DNA from 2 places in the Priestia sp. YIM B13491 genome. Region 2 is predicted to be linked to the other one. Evidence: a T-box and tRNA genes for the amino acid it is inferred to sense, from the RefSeq annotation. Region 2 holds a T-box; the other holds one or more tRNA genes.
What was found. The T-box of region 2 lies ahead of thrS (threonine--tRNA ligase). A T-box ahead of a tRNA ligase gene usually reads a tRNA of that ligase, here a tRNA-Thr.

Region 1: it has a tRNA-Thr gene. The T-box ahead of thrS (threonine--tRNA ligase) is inferred to sense a tRNA for this amino acid. The anticodon was not compared.

Annotation. Positions count from the first base shown of each region.
Region 1 is NZ_JBHZOR010000001.1:954,405-966,440, reverse strand. Features, by position in the region: gene ACFX4E_RS04925 (LCP family protein) at 275-1,231, shown strand; gene ACFX4E_RS04920 (hypothetical protein) at 1,446-1,811, shown strand; gene ACFX4E_RS04915 (NAD(P)H-dependent oxidoreductase) at 1,838-2,356, opposite strand; gene ACFX4E_RS04910 (YwaF family protein) at 2,497-3,243, opposite strand; gene ACFX4E_RS04905 (ABC transporter permease/substrate-binding protein) at 3,522-5,045, opposite strand; gene ACFX4E_RS04900 (ABC transporter ATP-binding protein) at 5,045-5,995, opposite strand; tRNA gene ACFX4E_RS04895 (tRNA-Thr) at 6,261-6,333, opposite strand; gene ACFX4E_RS04890 (aromatic ring-hydroxylating oxygenase subunit alpha) at 6,543-7,595, shown strand; gene ACFX4E_RS04885 (DHA2 family efflux MFS transporter permease subunit) at 7,630-9,153, opposite strand; gene ACFX4E_RS04880 (TetR/AcrR family transcriptional regulator) at 9,418-10,320, shown strand; gene ACFX4E_RS04875 (hypothetical protein) at 10,328-10,525, opposite strand; gene ACFX4E_RS04870 (ATP-binding protein) at 10,663-11,937, opposite strand.
Region 2 is NZ_JBHZOR010000004.1:583,529-595,564, reverse strand. Features, by position in the region: gene ACFX4E_RS17990 (ABC transporter ATP-binding protein) at 1-290, opposite strand, end outside; gene ACFX4E_RS17985 (hypothetical protein) at 587-751, opposite strand; gene ACFX4E_RS17980 (MMPL family transporter) at 977-3,646, opposite strand; gene ACFX4E_RS17975 (MarR family winged helix-turn-helix transcriptional regulator) at 3,643-4,104, opposite strand; gene ACFX4E_RS17970 (MFS transporter) at 4,361-5,569, shown strand; gene ACFX4E_RS17965 (amino acid permease) at 5,633-7,033, opposite strand; gene ACFX4E_RS17960 (hypothetical protein) at 7,419-7,622, shown strand; gene thrS (threonine--tRNA ligase) at 7,794-9,011, opposite strand; T-box leader at 9,065-9,293, opposite strand; T-box leader at 9,331-9,556, opposite strand; gene ACFX4E_RS17950 (sulfatase family protein) at 9,959-11,701, opposite strand; gene ACFX4E_RS17945 (hypothetical protein) at 11,866-12,036, opposite strand, start outside.

The DNA of each region.
Region 1 (12,036 bases), on a different contig from region 2:
GATTCTCCCCAAATAGAGACTTTCCTCTTATTCCATTCTTAAAAGACAGAACTTTTCCCCTAACTATGATAGATTATAACAAAGATTCTTGAAAAAAATAACCTTTATTTCCTCTTTCTTCTATTTGTATACTTCTCTTATTTTAGCTGTCTTCGCAGATTTACTAGTGAACGTACTTGCTAATCTAATTCCTTAGTGTTAATTTTATTATGTCGTTTTATAATTTTTTGCATAATTGGTTTCAAACAAAAAAGTATTAATATTTTTGAATGCGATGGTGAGACATTTGGAAGAACGTACAGAACGTAAACAACATAAAAGAAAAAAGCAAAGAAAAAAGAAACGCTTTAGAAAGCTACTTCTTTTCTTTCTCATTCTTGTAATCGCCGCTGGTGCGTATGTGTATTATCAATACCAACAAGGGTTAGCAGAAGCAGACGGAGCTTTTGGGAAAGATGGACAATTTGATTTTAATGGTGCAAGTGCCAATTTAGATAGCATGAATGTGCTGCTTCTTGGAATTGACTCTCGAGGTGAAGAACATTCGCGTGCCGATACAATCATGATTGCTCATTATGACAAAGACAGCAATCAGCCTAAAATTATTTCTTTGATGCGTGATTCATATGTGGATATTCCTGGACATGGCAAAAACAAATTAAATTCAGCCTATGCATTTGGCGGGCCTGAATTAATGCGTAAGACAATTAAAGAAAATTTCGGCGTAGATGTAAACTATTATGCCGTTGTTGATTTTAAAGGTTTTTCTAAAGTTGCCGATACGATTGCCCCTGAGGGAATTACGGTTACCGTGCCGCACGAAATGTCATCAGGAATTGGCATGACGCTAAAACCTGGAAAACAAACTCTTCACGGAGATAAATTACTAGGATACGTGCGATTCCGACATGATAGCCAAAGTGATTTCGGGCGCGTGAAGCGTCAACAAGAAGTAATAGGTAAATTAATGGATGAAGCTCTTCAAGTAAAGACGCTGGCGAAAGCTCCTAAGCTATGGGGCGTCATTGATCCATATGTGGATACAAATATTCCGCCAAAAACATTTATCGTGATAGGAAAAGATTTCTTAGTTGGGAATCAGCCAGATTTAAAATCTCTTCGTTTACCGGTCGAAGGTTCCTATTCAAATGAACGAGTATCCGGTATTGGTGCTGTTTTAAGCATCGACCTTGAAGAAAACAAACAAGCGTTACAGTCATTTTTAAATTAGGAAAAGGTGTCCATTAGCGGACACCTTTTTTTATACTATTCAAAAAAACTTCTGTTTTTCCTCCCTATCCTTCAAAAAATTTTCAGCTTCGACAAAAAATGAAGTCATTTTCCAGGAAACAGCTATTTCTTTGAAGTTCTATTTTTGCTGTTACAGGCGTATATGAAAAGAGAAGGACTTCTTTTTTATATTTTTGATTCAAGGAGATGAACGTATGAAATTATATGGTTTTCAATCTGAAGAAGAGCGTTCCTTTCTTCATTCTACCTATAAAGTAAACCCATTGCTTTCTCATACTGGAGATGTCAAAATCAGCTTTTTATCTTTTCAAGAAAATGATTATACCCCCCGTCAAGAAGCTACGATTCCACAGCTTCTACTAGTCGTTCACGGGGAAGGCTGGGTAGCTGGCGATAACGGACTGAAAATTTATATCAAACAAGGTGAATCCGCATTTTGGAGAGCGGGGGAATCATTTGAAGTCGGGAGTCTAACGGCTATGACAGGATTACTAATTGAAGGATTAGACATCGCTCCTCAAAAGCTGCTTACTTCTTTTTCACGAACAAATGTAAATTAAAAGCCGCGTTAACGCGGCTTTTTTTATTACCTTAGTAATTGAGCGTAGCTTTCAGCACTATCTTGAATGACTTTTTCGCTCAGCTCACCGCCTGCTCCTTGAAATAGAAATGGCGTTTGGAACTTCATACCTGTTAAATTTGCCGTAGCTTGAAACGGAAGAAGCAGATGATTCATTGGGTAGCGGTTGTATCCCCCTTCTTGATAAGCTTCCGCAGGTCCTCCTGTCGAAGTAGCTACGACAAACTCTTTTCCCTGAAGTTTAGTACCTTTGCTTCCATAAGCCCATCCGTATGTTAAGACAACATCTTGCCACTCTTTTAAGAGTGCTGGTGAGCTGTACCAGTAAAATGGAAATTGAAAAACAATACGATCGAATTGAACAGCTAACTCCTGCTCTTTTTCTACATCAATTTTAAAATCGGGATAGTTTGCGTATAAATCATGAACGTACACATTCTCTTCTTTTTTTACTCGCTCTGCCCACGCTTTATTAATGCGAGAAGATGCTAAGTTTGGATGCGCTAAAATAACCAGTGTTTTCATTTTGATACTCTCCTTCTGATGTCTGTGCTTGCTTTGTTCTTTTCTATTTTTTACGCTTGCCTCTCACGGCTCATTCAGTCACTCTTTCCTTTTCCTTCAGGAAATCCGAGTTAGTTTACACTTATAAACTACCAGTATTATCATTTTGCTTCAACAAAATTGACTTTGCTTTTATCACCTTTAATTTTTTTATGTACCCAAAACGGCAGATAAAGGACAAGAAAGCTAAGAATCATAATTCCTTCAATCCATACTAAATACCAAGGATGAGGTCCAAGAACATCCAGCAAGGAAGCGTGCTCTGGCTTTTTCATCATGTATAAATAATTCGCCCCGAGTAAACGATTCATGACATAGATAAAACCTCCGTACAGATTAACAACTACTACGCTTACCCATAAAGAACGAAACGTTGGCTCATATTTGCAGACAGCAATTAGCATACAGCAAGCAAGTACCACACCGCCATGCGATACATAAAACTGCACATAGCGAAACTGGGCATACGCATAGCCGCCAAGGTCTGGGGTAATCATCGCTTGAACAGAGCTGCTGATTCCGGCGAAGTACACAAAATAAAAAAGAAACCTGCTTTTGGTTATCAGCATAACAGCAGCCAGCAGCACGACTATATCACTGAGCTGAAGAGGCAAGGAAGTTTCAGCAGACCACCGATGACATCCGATTTCCCAAGCCTGGTAGGCTGTTTCTGAAGCAATTAGAATGAGTGAAAGCAAAATAAACACAAACCTCTTTTTTCGCAGCTGCTTTCGACACAAAAAAATAAATGCTCCTATGATCACGATAATGGCTAAAGTTACAAGATGTTCAACTGAAAAAAGCTGAAAGGAATGTTGTACAGAATGACACGTAAAAAATGAATTCATAAAAGCGCCTCCCTTCCATCAGAAAACAAATTCGGTACCTTTAGCTTGTTCATAAAACCTCGTTTTCATTAATGCTTCTCTCGCATTAAAAAGAGATTGAGACATAACAAAATCACGCCAATCTAAAGACGGACGAATGGAGTAAATAATCGAGTATAGATCACTTCTTGAAGGGAAATCAACTGCTAGAAACAACTAAACTAAAAAGATCCGAACGATTCATCATTCGGATCTTCTTTCAACTAACATACTGTTGTCCTAGCTCTGTTTCTTCGTTTTTACTCTTTAATTAATCCTTTTTTCACTAAGAATTGATGAGCAACTTCTTCAGCCGTTTTTCCTTTCGCATTTACTTGATAGTTCATTTCACGCATTTCGTCATCACTGATTTTACCGCCCAGTTGATTTAAGATTTTTTTCAGTTCAGGGTGCTCTTTTAGCGTATCTTCACGAAGCACAGGCGCTCCTTGATACGGAGGGAAGAACTGCTGATCGTCTTTTAAGACTTTTAAACCAAACTGTTTGATTTCAGGGTCCGTTGCGTAAGCATCAAGCATGTTAATATCGCCTTTTTCTACAGCGCGATAGCGAAGCTTCGGCTCCATCGTTTTAATATTCGGGAAGGTAAGGCCATATTCTTTTTGAATGCCTACATAGCCGTCTTCACGATCTTTAAACTCAAGCGTAAATCCTGCTTTTACTTTATCTGTTGCATTTGCCAAATCTGAAACAGTCGTTAGATTGTTTTCTTTGGCAAATTCTTTTGTCACGGTCAATGTGTACGTATTATTAAACTTCATTGGATCTAAATAGACAAGGCCGAATTTCTTTTGAAATCCTTCTTTTGCCTGCTTGTACACCTCTGTTTCATCTTTGCTGTCCGGCTGTTCCTTTAGATGCGTCACAATGGCTGTACCCGTATATTCAGGGTACAAATCAATTTCCTTGTTACGCAGAGCCTCAAATACAAATACCGTTTTCCCAAGCGACGAACGAAGATTTACTTTCATATCGGTTTGATCTTCAATTAATTCTTTGTACATATTAATTAAAATATCTTGTTCTGCACCAATTTTCCCTCCGATAACAAGGTCTGGTTTTGTTGCGCTCATCGCTGCAAACGGAGAAACAAGAATGAGTATTAATACGAGGATCATAATAAACGAGCGTTTTTTGGACCCTTTTTTAGCTGAGTGTTCAATCGTTCGCAGAATTCCATCAAAAATAAGCGCTAATAATGCTGCTGGAATGGCTCCTAATAAAATCAAACTATTATCGCTTCGGTCAATACCAAGCAAAATTAAGCTTCCGAGTCCGCCCGCTCCGATAAGAGCCACGATTGTTGCTGTACCAATAATGAGTACCATCGCTGTGCGAATTCCGGCCATAATGACAGGAAGCGCTAGAGGAAGTTCTACTTTAATTAATCGTCTCCATGAGTTCATCCCCATGGCTTTGGATGCTTCAATTAAAGATGGGTCCACTTCTTTAATTCCGGTATATGTATTTCGTACAATAGGAAGAAGCGAATATAAAAACAGTGCAATAACCGCGGGAAAGGTTCCAATTCCGACAAGAGGAATCAGTAATCCTAATAAAGCGAGTGAAGGAATGGTTTGCAGTACGGCTGTTACACCAATGATCGGTTCAGCAATGCGGTCATGCCTCGTTAAGTACAGTCCGAGCGGCACTGAAATTAATACGGCGATAACAAGGGCCAGTACTGAAATTTGAATGTGTTCAAGAAGAGCTTGAAACAGTGCATCTCCTCGTTGATCTAATAATGTGCTTAGTGCATTCATTACAGCGTTCCTCCTTCTTTCGTTTTATCAGAAAGAAACGCTAATAGAGTTTTGCGCGTTACAACGCCAATGCGTTTGCTCCCTTTTTTCACGGCTATTGCTTCATGGTCGTAAAGGGCGTCCATTGCCTGCTGAACAGTGGCGGTTGAAGCTAGCTCTTCAGTAGGTTCTACGTCTGGCTGTTCACTTTCTTTGACAAACATATCCAATGTCTCAAATAAAGCATTTCCTTGATTTCCAATAAATGTTTTTACAAATTCATTTTTAGGCTTTTGAATGAATTCCTCTGGGGTTCCAACTTGAACAATTTCCCCGTCTTTCATTAGGCAGATACGATCTCCAAGCGTCATCGCTTCGCTCATATCGTGCGTAACAAATACAAATGTTTTTTTGATTTTTTCTTTTAAGCTAATAACATCTTGCTGAAGCTGTTCGCGGCTTAACGGATCGAGGGCACTAAAGGGTTCGTCCATTAAAATAACGGGGGGATCAGCTGCGAGGGCACGTGCTACACCTACACGTTGCTGCTGGCCACCTGAGAGCTCAGACGGCTTTCGGTTTCGATACTGCTTTGGGTCTAGTCCTACCAAGGTAAGCAGTTCATCAATGCGCGTTTTGATTTTGTTTTTCTTCCAATGCTTCATCTCGGGTACAATGGCTATATTTTCAGCGATGGTCATATGAGGAAAAAGAGCAATCTGCTGCAGAACATAACCAATGTTCCAGCGCAGCTCATGTATGTTGTGGTCCGATACGAGCTTATCTTTTATGTATAGTTCTCCTTGGGTAATATCATGAAGACGGTTAATCATTTTTAAGGTGGTTGTTTTCCCACACCCACTCGGACCAATTAAAACGAAAAACTCTCCTTCCTTAATTTCTAGATTAATATTTTTCACGGCGGTCGTACCGTCTGGATATTGCTTTGACACATTCTTAAACGTAATCAAATTATCGTTCACACTCCCTGTTGAAATTTAACCCCTAGTTTCGTGTACCCAACACTTAGAGGCAATAAACATTCTTTTAAGAATATTTCTAAATATGATTCATAAGACATAGTGGAAAAGATACACATATTTTCTCACAGCCTCCTAGTAAGGCTATCAAACTGTTAAAGTTTTCACAAGGCAGGAAAGAATAATTTGGAGAATAATTTTAAAGCCGACACAAATAAAAAAACCTTCTTTCAACAAGAAAGAAGGTTTTTTAGTATGCTAGCGACAGGGATCGAACCTGCGACCTCTTGCTTACCATGCAAGTGCTCTACCTACTGAGCTACACCAGCGTCTTGGAAAATTATATCACGTTTAAATTCATTTAGGAAGCGCTTTTTTAAATTTTTTATTGATATATTCTCTAATTTGCGTCTTCTGAAATTCTCACTTTCTACAAAGTTCCATATTTTATGTTAGAACTCCTTACATAAATTGTGTGAATTTTCTTTTTTTATATTACCCTTAGTAAAAGAGCTTACAAAAGAAGGGAAGAAAATAGATGGAACAACAACCAACCATGACAAAATCAAAAACGGCAACTCCCTACCCAAGAGACTGCACGTTCAGCCTGGAAGATTGGACGACGCTCGCTAAGTATTGGTACCCCGTCGCACGCTGCAGTGATGTAACAGAGAAACCAACGTCCGTAAAACTGCTAGATGTAAATCTAGTTCTATACCGTACCACACACAAAGTAGTAGCGGCTCGTGATTTATGCGTTCACCGAGGCACCCCGCTTAGCATGGGCTGGGTGGAAGATGATGAAATTGTCTGTCCTTACCACGGCTTCCGCTATGCAACGGACGGCGCATGCACGTCGATTCCAGCTCACCCTGATGCCAACATTTCTCCCCGCCTGTGTATGGCCGTCTATCCAGTTATTGAACGATTTGGATTAGTGTGGACTTCCCTGACAGGAGAACAAGATAACCTGCCTTACTTCGATGCGTGGGAGGATCCTGATTTTCAGCAGATTGTTTGTCCGAGCTTTGATATCATGGGTTCGGCCGGTCGTCAAATGGAAGGCTTTTTAGACGTAGCTCATTTTGCCTGGGTTCACACGGACACATTTGGTGATCGAAACAACGCCTTTGTGCCTAAATATAAAGTAAGCGATACAGATTATGGGCTTCATGTAGAATATACAAGCACCGTGAGCAATTATTCCAAAGAACAGCAGCATTTAAATCCACCTGATTTTAAATGGCTTCGCGTCTTTGATGTTTATCCGCCGTTTACAGCTACGCTAAAAGTATACTTCCCAGAAGGCGCAGAGCTGTGGATTATGAATGCAGTCTCTCCTATTTCAGCCCGCGAAACACGTTTATTCGCACCAATCGCTCGAAACTTTGACAAAGATTCTCCCGTTGAAGGTGTGTATGACTTTAACCTTCGGGTCTTTGACGAAGACCGTGAAATGGTTGAAAACCAAAAACCTGAAGACTTGCCTTTAGACCTGCAGATGGAAGCGCATATTATGGCTGATCAAACGTCCATCGGCTACCGGAAATTATTAAAGAAAATGGGCTTAAGCTTTAGATATACAAGCTAAAGAAATCCCCGCTGTCTCAGCGGGGATTTCTTTTTCATTTAGCAAACTGCTCGCGTCCTGCTTTTTCCTTTACCACTTCATCTTCACTTGCCGGCATTGCGCGTTTCATAAACAATGAAAGAATTAAGGCAACCACCACTAGTACTACTGAGACGGCAAACGCATCGTTAATCCCTTGTACCATTGCCTGCATCCCAATCTGTTCTTTCATTTGAGCTGCCCCGGCTGCGGTTGTATTCGCTGCTCCCGCTCCGCTCATTGCATCTTGAGCGAGCTCTTTTGCATGCGTAGCTGTACGGTTTGACATCACCGTTACTAAAAGAGCCGAACCAATAGCTCCCGATACTTGTTGAAGCGTGTTATTCATCGCAGTACCATGAGGATTAAAGCGCTGCGGCAGCTGATTTAATCCGTTTGTCATAACCGGCATCATCACCATAGACATTCCGAACATGCGAAGCGTGTAAAGCGTAATGAGCGTTGTATACGTCGTATCAAGCTCTAAGTTACTGAAGAAATACGTCGTAACGGCTGTAATCGTTAGACCCGTTACAGCTAGTGCACGCGCTCCGAATTTATCAAATAATTTCCCGGTAATCGGTGACATCACGCCCATTAGCAGCGCACCTGGAAGCATTAGTAATCCTGAATGAAGCGGAGAAATGCCTCGTACCGTTTGAACATAAATTGGCATTAGCAGCATGGCTGAGAATAGTGCCATTGTGATCACCATTGAAATCGTTGATGATAAAGCAAACATTGGATATTTAAAAATGCGGAATTCAAGCATAGGTGTTTTAAGCTTGAACTGACGCGTAATAAATAAAATCAGAGCCACAGCTCCTACGATAATCGTGCCGTACACTTCCACAGAATCCCAGCCTTTATCCCCTGCCGAGCTAAATCCGTATAGAAGTCCTCCAAATCCAATTGTAGATAACAAAAGAGATAAAAAATCCAAATTGATTTCCACTTTTTCTTTTTTGTCTTTTAATAGAAAGAAAGCCCCTATTAATACAATTGCAGCGATTGGCGTAACAAGGTGGAACAGCATTCTCCACTCATAGTGTTCAATTAGCCACCCTGATAAGGTAGGACCAATTGCCGGAGCAAAAATCATAACTAAACCGAAAATCCCCATCGCAGCTCCGCGTTTTTCTAACGGAAAACTTGTGAGCAATACGTTCATTAAAAGCGGCATCATAATGGCTGCGCCTGATGCTTGGATAATACGAGCGGTTAACAAGACCGAAAATACGGGCGAAGCACCGGCAAGTATTGTTCCTGCTGTAAATAAAGTCATCGCCGTTAAAAATAAGCCTCTGACAGAATAGCGCTGAATTAAAAAAGCGGTAGTTGGAATCATAATACCATTCACTAACATATAACCAGTAGAAAGCCACTGGACAGTTGACGTTGTCACATCTAAGTCTTTCATAATAGACGGAAGCGCCACATTTAATAACGTTTCATTCAACAATGAGATAAAAGCGCCAATTAACAAAATAGCAATTATGCCATAAGGGGGCTTTTCCATTTGATTTATCGATTGACTCATTATTATACCTCCTTATACTTTAAGTTCATTTTTTTAGACATATGTTCTACATAGAGTATATTATACTGTGAGTTCAATTTATGCAAGCGAAAAATCTTGTGTTCATGTCCTTTATTTTATCGACTTTTTCAGTTCTATAATCCTTTTATATCAATATATTGTCGTGATATCGTCCATTTTTTGAAAAGAACATTTGTGTAAACGTTTTAAATCATGTATCATAAAGTTGGACCATGAGTCTAATTTTACATTCAGGTGATAATAATGAATAACCGAAAAGAGCAAGTTGTAAAAAATGCACACCATCTCTTCGTTGAAAAAGGATTTCAAGCTACATCTATTCAAGACATCATTGATTATAGCGGCATTTCGAAAGGAACATTCTACAACTATTTTTCTTCAAAAAATGAATTATTAATCGCTGTTTTCACCTGGCTTCATACAACAATTGAACAAGAGCGGAATCAGCTGCTGGTTGGTAAAAGCCTGACCGATGTAGATGTATTTGTTAAACAGATTGATGCACAGATGAAAAACCATCATAAACATAAATTTTTCACATTACTTGAAGAAGTATTTGTTTCCAATGATCCCGATTTAAAAGCATACATAAAAAAAACCCAGTTTGTTGAAGTAAACTGGGTTTACAAGCGGTTCATTGATTTATTTGGACAAGAAAAGAAACCGTACCTGCTAGATTGTGCAATTATGTTTCTTGGCATGCTTCATCGCAACTTTCACTATAATTTTATGGTTAACGGCACAAATACTGACCCGCATGAGATCATAAGCTACAGTGTCAAGCGCCTGCTTCCTCTTGTAGACGAAGTAGCAAATTCAAGAGACATTTTGCTCGATCCGCAAACGATTAAAGAATGGCTTCCATCTTGCCCCAATACTAAAAATCAAATAGAACAGGACATTTCCGCAGCACTTATCGATTTAAAAAAACAGGTTCACAAACAATTTACGGATGAATTCGAACGTCAAAAATGCACAGAGCTTATTAGTTTTATTGAAGAAGAGCTGTTTAAACAATCAAATCCCCGCAAGTTTGTTGTTGATAGTGCCCTTCAATCGTTAAAGCAGCTGTCTGTCGACGAAAGTAAGACAACGCTAGAGGATTTACAGACGATGATTGATCAGTATGTGAGTGAACTTCATTAAAAAGAGATTAAGACGTAACTAAATCATTCCAATTTAAAGTCGAATAAATGGGATACATGAGCTGAATCGCTTGAGACATCGCAGTTAATTTCCGTGCAAGACTTCGCTTTCTGCGGGCGGCCGGTAAGCCTCCTCGTCGCGTACGCTCCTGTGGGCTCTCACCTGTGCCGCTTTTCCTGCAGGAGTCTTCGCCTTGCCCTCCCATCAACCGCTAGAAGCGACTAAATAGATGAAACCTACATTTACCCTGCCAATGAAAAAATCCGAATGCGTTTGATTCTCCCTCAAGAATCAAACGCATTCGGATCTTCCTTCAACTAAATAACTTTTGTCCCGACCTTTTTATTCACAAAGTGGAAACTCAAGTGAAAAGCACGTTTCTTTTCCTTTTACGCTAGACACACTCACTTTTCCCTTCATATAATGAATAATGCTGAAAGATACCATCGTTCCAAGTCCCGTACCTTTTTCTTTTGTTGTAAAATACGGTTCACCTAGCCGGTTGATTTGTTCTTGCGTCATGCCGCAGCCCGTATCAATAATATCCACAATAACAGCTCCGCCTTCTTTTCCTACTTTAATAGTTAACGTGCCTCCGTCTTGCATCGCTTCAATACTATTTTTAAATAAATTGATTAAACACTGCTGAAGCTTTCTTCTTTCTCCCATTACGAAGCACTTCACTTCTTCATCAAATGTAAAATCAATCGCGACTCCATTCATATTAGCAAGAGGAGTCATAATATGGGTGACGTGATGGATCTCTTCTGAAATATTCATTTTTTCATTTCGTTCTGGTGCAGAATTGGCAAACAGCAAGTAATCATCAATGATTTCTTTTGCGCGGTCTAGTTCATTAATCGCAATGGAAATGTAGCGTTTTTTAGCAGGTTCTTTTTCATCTTCTTGCAGCATTTGCATAAATCCTCTGCTTGCCGTTAGAGGATTTCGTACTTCATGAGAGATGCTGGCAGCTAAATGACTGACAATTTCTAGTTTCTCTGCTTTCATCAGGCGCTGCAGCACTAGTAAATTTGCCCGTATCGCTTCCCACAGTATGGTAATTACAAACATGCCTGCTACATCTAAAATCGCGAATTGAACCCACACGCTAATAGGAATGCTTGTGACGTGCAAGACAAAAATAGATACAAGCATAGCTAATAAAGAACCGATTATACTAAGACAGGTGCTCACGATAATTCTATTTTTTAATGAGAAATGTAAAAAGTATTTTGTTAGGAAAAATAAAGGAATGGATAAAATCGGAAGAGCAATTAATGTTGATAAAAACCCTACATCATACCCGCCAATTAGCAAGCGCAGCAGTAAAATAAAGACAAAAAGCAAGCTTCCTAGCGGCCAGCCTCCATATAACGTTCCTAAAATATAAGGAATTCTTCGAAGATCCATTCGATAGTCATCCGGGACATAAGCTCCGTTAACCGGAAACAAAAGGCAGAAGGTAATAGCTAAAATCGGAAATACCGCGATATAACGATCTTTCCACCAATGAATTTTTTTAGCATACTTGATTAAATAAAACATCTGTACTAAAAACAGCGCCAATAAAATAAATAAAAAATTAATTAACAAATCTTTCGTGACAAAACTCATGCATTCACCGGTCTTTCAAATGAGATAAAAATAAACTCTTTTATTGCATTTACATTTGTAACACAAATTAGAGCGTAATCATAGATAAATAAACGTATT
Region 2 (12,036 bases):
ATATTTTCTCGAACAGTCATATGAGGGTAAAGAGCATAATTTTGAAAGACCATAGCAATGTCACGATCTTTTGGAGCTACTTCGTTCATATGATCTCCATCAATGTAAAAATCACCTTTTGAAATCGTTTCTAGACCTGCAATCATTCGCAGCGTAGTAGATTTACCACAGCCTGAAGGTCCAACAAATACAACAAACTCTTTCTCTCCAATCTGAAGGTTAAAATCATTTACGGCGATATTTTTTTTATCATATATTTTATATACTTTATCTAAATGTAACATTGTCATCTCACCTCAGCTCCTTATATTTAAAGTTTGAGATACATGATTGCAAGTTACGCGTCTCTTTTTCCTTAATCCTTAATTCTTTCCTCCTTTTTATTTAAATTGTTAACTTGAGACATTAAAGTAACTTAATGACTATACTAATCGAATCTAGTTAGACAGAAAATAAATATGTAAAGGTTGCTAACACAAAACATACAAGCAACTGTTCACCTTCAAAAAAATAAAAACCTTCTCTAAAATTAAGAAGGTTTCACATCATAATCTGCATAGAGACTGCCTTATTTCTGAAGATTTTATTACATATCTTCTTTGCCTTGACAGCTTGGACACTCATAAACATGCACAAAATAAAGTCCAATATGGTGGAATCGTTTCCCTAAGCAATCTGGACATGTTCCTGCTTCGCGCATTTGTTCCCGTCGTTTGTCTCGCTGATTAGCTAAGAAATTTACAAATTTCATAAAAAAACCTCCCTCATGTTTTTGACTATAGGTTTTCCTGATGAGAGGTCTTTTATTCGACTGGGCGTGTTTATGGCCACTCCTGAACATTGTTTTTTTGTAGCACAAAAAAGGATAGAAAGAGCAGCCCGATGACGCTCTTTCTATCCTTCAGTTTTATCCTATATACTGTGTCAATAGTACTCTTCCTAAGACATACCTAATTTTCGACCTAGCGTATACAAGTTATTCTTCTACTTTGTACTTTTCTTTTTTTCGAAGAAACGGCCACCAGTTTCCTTCTCCAAGCGTTACGACAATCGCTGGCATAAGAAGCGGAAGAATAACAAGACCATAAAGTAAAAGACCAATAATAACAACCGTTGCTACATGAACAAGTGTTAATACACCCGATGGGATCATAGCCCCAAACGTTCCAGCTAAGATAATAGCAGCAGTAATAATAACCGATCCCATCTTACTCATAGACGTAACCATTCCTTCTGCGACGCCGCTTTTTACTTCTTCGTTAAAACGGTCTAACAAGAAAATAGAATAGTCAATTCCAAGAGCAACTAAAATAACAAAACTAAAAAATGGCACGGCCCAGCTGATTCCATCATTACCCATTATATCCACGAATAGAAGCTCTGAGATTCCCATTGCTGTATAATAGGTAAGCAGCAGTGAAGCAATCATGTATACAGGCATGATCATTGAACGGAATAAAATGGTCAGCACAATAAACAGCCCAATCATCATAATAACCATTGTGCGTGAAAGATCGGTTGTAGATAAATCTTTTAAATCCGCATTTGAGCTCGATACCCCTCCGTACACAATTTCTGTATGCTCAAACGGCGTATCAACGACTTCGCTTGCCACCGCTTTTTCAATATTTTTTACGGTTGAAATGGCTTCTTCAGAATATGGATTTTGATCGAGCACTACACTGAGCTTAACTCCTTTTCCATCTGCAAAAGAATAGTTATCGATGGATTGTTTAAACCCTTTATCTTTCATCACTTCTGCTGGAAGGTAAATACCAGTATCTCTAACTGTTGAGCTGTCACTCATGTTATCAAGCATATCTGTTGCTTTTGTTAAGCCATCTGAGATCTTCGTCAGTCCGTCATTCGCACTTTTAACTCCTTTTGCTAACTGATTGATACTGTCTGATAACGTTCCAACTTGACCTTGCTGAGCTGAAAGATTCTCATTTGCTTGTTGGAGACCGGTTTGAATGGTAGTAAGCTGTTTACTGATTGCAACAAGCTGCGGAACCGCTTGCTGCACAGTTCCTGTTGTAGAGAGCTGAGCGCTGACAAGCTGCAGCTGTTGATTAATTTGAGCTAATCCGTCTACAGCAGGTGCAAGTGACCCTCCAGATTTCTCTTTAGAAGCAGAACCCGTTTGGTCAGCTATTTGATTTAGCCCTTTTTCAACATCACTTAATCCTTTTTCTACATCTCCGATTCCTTTAACAGCATCTTTGATTCCGTCTGATACGGAGCCTAGCTGTGAATTAACGTATAAATCATCAATCTTTTCTCCGGTAGGCTGTGTGATAGTCATAACAGAATCTACGTGATCCACTTTTTCAATTGCTTTGCTTATATTTCCTAAATAAGGAATAACATCTGCCTTTGTTAACTCTTTATCTCCTTTAATAATAACATTGACAGGAAACGCTTTTCCTTCTCCGAGTGCATCACTGATAGCGTTTAGTCCTTTTATAGATTTATAATCTCTGCTTATTTCAGCAGTAGAATCAAACGATACTTTTGAGTCGTACGTTACAATAAAAGGCACGGTAATAATCGCTGTAATGACTAAAAACACGAACGGTCGCGCCACTGCCTTTTTCCCTAAAAAGCCCCACAGCTTATTATCGCTATGAGAAGCCACTTTTTTAGACGGCCAAAATAATTTTTCTCCAAGCGTAACCATAAAAAGTGGAAGCAGAGTAAATAAAATGACTAGCAGTACACCTACCCCCACTGCTACTCCGACAGCCGACTGGAAAATGGCAAACTTGGCAAATCCAATGGCTGCAAACCCAATAAATACAGCAATTCCACTGATAAATAACGTTCTTCCTGCTGTACGATAAGCCGTGATCGTGGCCTCTACTTTATCATGTCCATTTGCCAATTCTTCACGGAAACGATTAAGTAAAAGGATGCAGTAATCCGTACCAATTCCAAATAAAATAGCTACTAAGAACGTTTGCGTGAACGTTGAGATTGGAAAATCGACATTTTTAACTAAAATCCCTAGTAACGATTGACTGATTAAGTATGTGATTCCCACAATTAAAATAGGAATAAACGGCGTCACGACTGAACGGAAAACGAGTAAAAGCAAACCTAAAATCAAAAAGATAGTAATAAACTCAGTTTTCTTTAACCCTTCTTCTGAACTATGTGCAAAATCCTGATTAATAAGAGATGCACCCGTTACATATGCCGTAGTGTCTTTTGGCACGCTATCATAAATCTGATTTGCTATTTTTTCAACTTTTTCATCCGATCCACTGACAGTAACCGGAACTAAAACGGTTTTTTTGTCTTTAGACATTAATTGATTACGAACATCTTGATCATCTGTTAAAGGCGTTGTGACATCTTTTACACCTTTAATTTTCTCTGTCTTATCAATGATTTTCTGTATTTGTTTCTCACTATCTTTATCTAATGCGTTATCTAACTTGATAACCATGCTGATGGTATTACTGTCTTCTCCAGCATTTTTTAGAATTTGGCTGGCTCTGGATGAAACGGCATCGTCGGGAAGCTGAGACTGTCCTTTTTCACTTGCGAGCTTTGTTAAATTTGGTGACGTTAGCATCAATATAACTGTTAAAGCCAAAATAAAGGCAGCAATCACCCACTTAAATTTTACGATAAATTTCATTCTTTGCTTTCCCCTTTTGTAGTTAACTTTTCTTTTGCCATTGTAAGAATTTCGATAAATGTATCTATTTTTTCTTCTTCTACATCATCAAATAAATTTTCAATGATACTAAAACACGCGGCATTTCCGTCATTTATTACTTTTTCTCCTTCAGCCGTAATCTTAATAAGCTTAGAACGTTTATCGCTCTCTAGTTCATTAGTGTCCCACTCCACAAGCCCTTTTTCGAGCAGCTTTTTGATTCGATTCGAAATAGCACTTTTATGAACACCTTGCAAGACAGCAAGACTGCCAGGTGAAGATGGACCTTTAATCATTAAACTATTTAACAAATCAAACTGCTGCCTAGAGACATGTTCAAAGAGGTTATGGCTGAGCTCTCTATGAATTACTTCTGTTCCTACAAACAGCACTTCTTCAAAAAGTTCTACAGCTTGATATAACTTGCTTTTTGTCACTTCTTTCCCTCCTTTGCTCATTTAGTTTATAGGTATAAACTATTCGACTTTAAAAATAGTTTATAGGACTAAACTTTATTCTGTCAATAAATTTATGTCTGACTGTCTTCATATATGATAAAGATAAATAGAAATCTCGAAAGATACCGCTTACATCAGCTTTTTTGGTTGTCAAAGCCCCCTCACTTAAGTATTATTAGTAATTGACTTCTTTTCAAGGAGATATAAATTTTATACACAGAAAGGGTGATCACACATGAATACAATGCATGCTAATGAGCAGGTCAGTAAGAAAGATTCCTTTCCAATTGCTCTCATCTCATTGACTCTTGGAGCTTTTGCTATTGGAATGACGGAATTTGTTATTATGGGGATACTGCCTAACGTTGCGGAAGACCTTCATGTTAGCATTTCGACTGCTGGACAGCTAATTACAAGCTATGCTTTAGGAGTAGCAATCGGCGCGCCAATTTTAACCATTTTTACTCATCGACTTCCTCAAAAGCTTCTGCTTTGTTTACTTATGCTTTTATTTATTCTCGGAAATGCAATTGCTATTATTGCACCCAGCTATGGAATTTTAATGGGAGCTCGTTTAGTTACGGCATTATGTCACGGTACTTTCTTTGGAGTAGGCGCTGTTATTGCTTCACGGCTCGTACAACCTCATAAACGTGCAAGTGCTGTCGCAACGATGATGGCAGGTTTAACCATTGCAAATATCATTGGCGTTCCTGTGGGAACATTCATTGGCCAACACTTAGGCTGGAGAGCTTCGTTTGGGGCTATTACGATCATGGGGATTATTGCATTTATCGGTATTATTCTGTTTATCCCAAAGCTTGGTCAAGACAAATTAACGGGTCTAAAACAGCAGTTTGCTGCTTTTACTCAACCAAAACTTCTTGTGATGCTTCTTTTAAGCGCGATAGGATGCGGCAGTTTATTTACTGTATTTACGTACATTACACCGCTTCTTGAAGACGTTACAGGAGTAAGTGAACATAGTGTTACGTGGATACTTGTATTATATGGATGCGGCGTTACGCTCGGAAATGTTGTTGGAGGGAAGCTAGCAGACTGGAAGTTAATGCCTTCGGTTGTAGGTATATTTGCTTTTCTTTGTATTGTGCTGACTATTTTTACGTTTACCGTTAAAAGCCCAACAGCAGCTATTATCACGCTGTTTTTCTGGGGAGCAGCAGCCTTTGCTGTAATGCCTGGTATTCAAGTGAAAATTATGAACTTAGCACAGGAAGCACCTGCTTTAGCTTCTACTTCGAATCACTCATTTGCTAACTTAGGAAATGCTTTTGGCGCCTTTTTCGGAGGCGTAATTATTAACCATATGGGACTTACTTCACTTCCTTGGGTTGGCGCCATTTTTGTAGGAACGGCTTTTGTTATTAGCACTTGTCTTTTTATTGTGGAAACACGCAAAAAACATAGTGAACAATCGTCCTGACTGTCTAACAACTGAACAAAAAGCAAAAAAAGAGCCTTTCTTGGATGAAAGGCTCTTTTTTTGCTAGCTCGCTTTTTTCATTTCTTTACTTGTTAATCGACTGTGTTTACGAGAATAACCTATATACACAAATATACCAAGCACAATCCATATGCTAAAATACAGCCATGTTGTTTTAGGAAGATTAATCATTAAAAATAAACAAGATAATACAGATAAAATTGGTAAAATCGGGACAAACGGCATTGTAAATCCGCGTTTTAAAGTTGGATGCGTTTTACGTAAGATGATAATGCTGACGCCCACCATGCCGAAAGTTAAAAGAGCACCGATATTTGCTAAATTCGCAAGTTCTTTTAGATCAATAAACCCTGAAATTAACGCTCCGATAATCCCTACTAGCCAAGTGGAAAGAGTCGGAACTCCTGTTTTCTCATTTGTTTTAGCAAATGCTTTTGGCAGCAAGCCGTCACGGCTCATTGAGAATAAAATGCGTGTTGCTGCATAAATGTAGGCGAAAATAACAGCCATGATTCCAATGACAGCTCCTACAGCAATAATTCCTGCCACTGCATTTTGTCCTACTGAATGAAGAACATAGGCCATTGCTTCTGGAACGTTCAGTTCCTTATAAGAAACAACCCCTGTCATAACAAGGCATACTGCTACATAAATAATCGTGCAGATCACGAGTGAACTAATAATTCCAATGGGCAAATTACGCTGCGGATTCTTTACTTCTTCTGCTGATGTAGATAAGGCATCAAAACCTAAGAAAGCAAAAAATACGGCCGCACCCCCTTTCACAACACCTTCAATTCCATAAGGCATAAAAGGTGTCCAATTAGACGGTTTTACATAAAAAGCTCCTACAATAATAAAAAGAAGGATAATAAACAATTTAACAAGCACCATAAAGTTGTTCACTTTTTTACTTTCTTTTGTTCCTCTTGAAAGCAGCCATGTAATAAGAAGCGTAATACAAATAGCAGGAAGGTTTACTAGACCTCCATTTGCAGGGATTGTAATCAATTCTTTTGGCAGTGAAAAACCAAATCCTTCTAAAAAGTTGTTAAAATAAGAAGACCAGCCGTTTGCTACTGCTGACATTGTTAACAAGTAGACCGAAAGCAACGTCCAGCCCATTAAGTGTGCTACCACTTCGCCGATGGTTGCATATGTATAGGTGTAAACGCTACCAGATACAGGTATAGTTGAAGCAAATTCTGCATAGCACAGCGCTGCAAAACCGCATACAATAGAAGCCAATATAAAAGAAAAAATAACGGCTGGTCCAGCATCGTTAGCAGCTACTAAGCCTGTTAATACCAAAACCCCCGTTCCGATTACGGCTCCAATACCAAGAAGAGTCAAATCGAATGCTCCTAATGTTTTGACTAGAGATTTGTTTTGACTTTGTTCTAATAATTGCTCGATTGACTTCTTTTTAAATAGTTTTCCCATTGCACTCTCTCCTCTCTGTTGCCACTCATCCATTAAAACTTGAAAATAACTTCTTTTCCCATTGGGCTGCGCGTTTTCACTTCAGATACAGAAGTAATTATATAGAAATATTTACTAACTTGTCTATTAGTATACTAATATCATTATATATATTTCAAGAGTTTTTGTAAGCGATTTCTTAGTATTGCTCTGTTTTGGATTTATAAACTAAATAAAGAGATTATCATTGTGCGTACGTATAATAAGTTTGAATAAAAATAATATTCTAAAAAATTATTTTATATATTTTTAGATATTTTTTTACTAACTATCTTCAGATATAAATTCCTGACATAGAGATTATTTACAGAACGATGAATGTTTTATCTTACCGGGTGTTATAATGATGAAAACTGAAGTGTATGAAGGGCGGAGAAAGATGATTAACTTACTTATTGGCTGTATTTTACTAGCATTAGGAGTATACTTTATGTTTAAATTTCTTTTTTACTCTCCTTCTAAAAAGAAGCGAGAGCAGCAAAACATGAACAAACCATCAGGTGAGGCTTCAGCTTCATCCCGTACAAACGATTCGAATGGAATAAGATAAATTTTTTTATAAAATACCGGCGTTTGTCTAAGGCAAAAGTTATACTGCTGATATATATTATCTTATACCCTTCTAGTTCAATATTCCCTTCATTTTGGTGTGAGACAAAATGAAGGGAATCACTATCCGACTTAAAAAATCGGATTTTTCTATTTAGTAAGGTAAATAGCTTCAATACACTCTGTTTGAATTCTTTTCTTTATTCAAGTGTACAGCTGCCTCTTCCACACTTACTGTTCCTATATTTTTCTTCCCGTGCTTTCGCATAGCAAGCGATTCATTTTCCACTTCTTTATCTCCTATCACAGCCATATAAGGAACTTTTAGCATTTCTGCTTCTCGAATTTTCAGCCCTATTTTTTCAATGCGATCATCTACTTCAACACGATACCCTTTTAACTCCAGCTCGTGTTTCACTTTATATGCATATTCCACGTGCGGCGGTGCAATAGGCAAAAGCTTAAATTGAACAGGAGCCAGCCAAAGAGGAAATTGACCTTCGTAATGTTCAATCAAGATGGCCATAAATCGTTCAACGGAACCGTATATAGCGCGGTGAATCATTACGGGACGATGCGGTTTATTGTCTTCTCCAATATACATACAGTCAAACTTCTCCGGCATTAAGAAATCAAGCTGAACTGTTCCGCACTGCCAGCTGCGACCTAAGGAATCTAAAATATGAAAATCGATTTTCGGCCCATAAAAAGCTCCGTCTCCTTCATTTACCTGATAGTCTAAGCCTTTTTCACTTAACACAGATTGAAGCGCCTTTTCTGCTTGGTTCCATGTTTCAATATCTCCCATGAATTTTTCAGGTCGTGTGGATAGCTCCACTTTGTAATCGAAGCCAAAATGTGAGTAAAAGTCATGGATAAACGCTAGAATGCGGCTAATTTCAGCTTGGATCTGACTGAGCTTTACGAATAAATGAGCGTCGTCCTGTGTGAATGAACGGACTCTTAGCAAGCCGTTTAAAGACCCAGAAAGCTCGTGACGATGAACTAATCCAAGCTCTGCGTATCGAATCGGAAGTTCTCGGTAGCTTCTTCGCTTGCTGTTAAACAATAAAATGGCTCCCGGACAATTCATCGGTTTAATCGCATAGTTTTGTTTGTCAACATTTGAAAAATACATATTCTCATGATAGTGCTCCCAGTGCCCTGATTGTTCCCAGAGCTCCTGTTTCATCATGATGGGTGTTTTTATTTCTTGATAGCCTGCTTTATAATGCTTTTGTTTCCAGTAATTTTCTAACTCATTTCGAACAATCATTCCGTTAGGTAAGAAAAACGGCATACCAGGAGCTTCTTCCATTGACATAAACAGCTCCAGTTCTTGACCTAACTTTTGATGATTTCGCTTTTCTGCTTCCATTTGTTTTGACATGTTCATTCCTCCAATATGTTTTTATTCAACAAAAAAACCGCATTCATCCCTAGTAAAGGGACGAATGCGGCCGTGGTACCACCCTAATTCCGTAAAATACTTATACGTATTTTACGCTTAAAAAGATAACGGTTTTACCGGGTGCGGTTTCAGTGTATACACATTCCCCGCCGCAGCTCCAAGGTGGTAAATTCATTTCGTTTTCTAAGGGTTCTCAGCCAGTGACCCTACTCTCTGTAAAGAAAATTCAAAAATGATTCATGTCCTTTTCATTGCTTGTATATTCTTTTTTCTACAAAAAAACCGCACTCATCCCTAGTGAAGGGACGAATGCGGCCGTGGTACCACCCTAATTCCGTAAAATACCCATACGTATTTTACGCTTAAAAAGATAACGGTTTTACCGATTGCAGTTTCAGTTATGCACGTTCCCTGCAATAGCTCTAAGGTGGTAAATTAGATGATTTCTTAAGGGCTCTCAGCCAGTGGCCCTATTCTCTGCGAAGAAAACAGCATCTAATTCGTGTCCTTTTCATTGCCAAATACTGTTTATTAGTTGTTAAAAGCGATTATAGTGTATAAATTTAACAAAAGTCAAGAAGTAATTTTTATTTTTCAAATGGTATAGAATTACTTTATGCTTGAATTTTTGAAAAGTTACTTAAGAATACACGGACTGAAAAAGTTTTTTATTATACTATTAACGACTACATTCCATTCTTATTTTTACCTCTATTTTCACAGCAATAAAGGCGAAAAAGAAAGATGCTATAAGTCCTTATTTGTTTTATCTAAGCAGAATTAATGAAGTGAAACCAATACTACCCCAAACCAGAACAAGTAACCTAACACAAGTATCATCAAGTTTTTAATTTATATACTAAAATATTAAATACACCTTTTTCTGCTCACACAAATATTTAACTTGAATCCATAGAAACTATTTTTTATCTATCTTTAGACAAAAGCTCATCATGCATGCTTCCACTTTGCGGAAAAATCCGTTTTTTCCTAACTTGTTCTTTAAGAATAACATCAAGCTGCCGCTGAATTTTCCTTGTTTCATTTGTCGAAAAATACGGGTGAGCCAGATTTACTGTTTCTAACGGATCCTTGGTCAAATTGTACATTTCAATTTGATCAGGAACACGGGTTGTTTTAAGGGTAGTAAAACTTACAGGGTAATCTTCATATTGCTCTCCGTGAATGAATTCATCTTTTTCGTCAGCTGCTGACCAAAATTGCGGATTATCATGATAGCGAGCGTATTTCCAAATTTCCTTTCCTGCCGCTGACGAAAACTCGACAATGACCGCTTGAATGTGATTAGGCTGAACAACTGACGGGTAGCTTTCTCCTAAAAAATTTGTTTGGTGAAGTCCTTTTGTCGGGTCATCATCCGTCATGAAGAAAATCGGTGTTTGGTCTTGCTCAAGAGACGATTCTCCTCGAAGTATACCTGACAGGTCTCGCCCAACAAATGGATGTACTTCCGTATGACTTTTTTGTAATTGCTTTTGAACAGCGGAAGCATCGATATTAGCTAAACTAAGCATTGTCGGGATCAAGTCAACGTGACTAGTCATCAGGTCTGTACATTGATAATTGGTAAACAAACATTTGTTGTGAATGAGAAGCGGAACGTGAATAGATTCTTCATACATGTTGTACCATTTTTGATGTAGTCCCCCGTGAGCTCCGAGCAAATCACCGTGATCAGACGTAAAAATAATAATTGTATTTTCATAGAACGAAGATTGTTCCATGGTCCGAAGAATTTTTAAAATTTGTGTATCAACATTTTTTTGCAGCTGATAATACAAGCGCCGGTAGAAGCTAGAATTTGGTGTTGGCTGCAGCGCTTTTGGATAGATGTATTTATAGCTGCTTTGAGCACTAGGCTTTGTTTGTAAAGATTCTCTAATGGTAGGCGGCGGATCGATGTTCGGAATCGTCTCATCAATAGAAAACTGAAACATAGGAAGGTGTTTGGTAATCGCTCCAAACAGCGCAATGTCATGCGGGTTCACAAACGAAGCTACCATGAGCCAAGGCTGCTCAGTCGCTTGATATTCTAATCGTTGAATAAGCTCTATGATTTCCTCTGCATATATTTCGTCTCGTCCGCTCACTCCAACGGCCGCAGATGAACCAGAATTGTGCGGGTTTCTCCCTTCCGGTTCTGGACCAATCCACCCTGAAAAACCAAACTTTTCAAGCTTATTAGCGCGTTGATAGAGGCATTCTTTTTCCGGATCCGGTATTCCTGTTTGCATCTGGTAGCTGGAAAAAACATTATGTGTTCCTGGAATTAAGATGTTCTCATCGGAAATGTGCCATTTTCCTTTATAAAAGGTTTGATACCCAGCCTGCTTAAAATAATCTCCCATCGTCGGGACGGTATTAGGCTGCAGCCAAAACATATCAGGATCTTGTGACTTCTTTGCGATACCTTGCGTTTGCGTAACTCCGTGCAAGGAAGGATACTGCCCTGTAAACAATGTAGCTCGACTTGGTGAACAAGCTGTAGAGCCGACGTAGTGACGGGTAAATTCCATTCCATGCTGTTTTAAAAATTCATGTGCTTTTAAATGTTTTTTTCGCCACTTTTTTAGTTCTTTACTTTCATATAAGGGTGGAAACCGCTCCTCGTCCACGATAATCAACAAAAAATTAGGCTGTTTCTGCATGTTTACTCCTCCGCATGTTTATCAAATTTTCTGTATTGATAAACTATGTAAAAAGCACTTTTTTTAGAAGAACGGAGTACGGTTCATATCTTTTTATACCCAAACAAAAAAAGACTTGGAGGATTTCTCTAAGTCTTTCATAACTCGTTTCAATACGATATTCCTTATTTCTTGTAAGCTTTTAGCTGCTGATTTCGTTTATAGGTGCCAATGATACTAGGTATACCTACAATTATACTTATCATAAAACTCCACATCATGTAGCGCCAATCCCCTGTAAAAAGCGCTACTCCCATAAAAAAAACGAGCTGACCAGCAAGAGCTAACCATGAAGC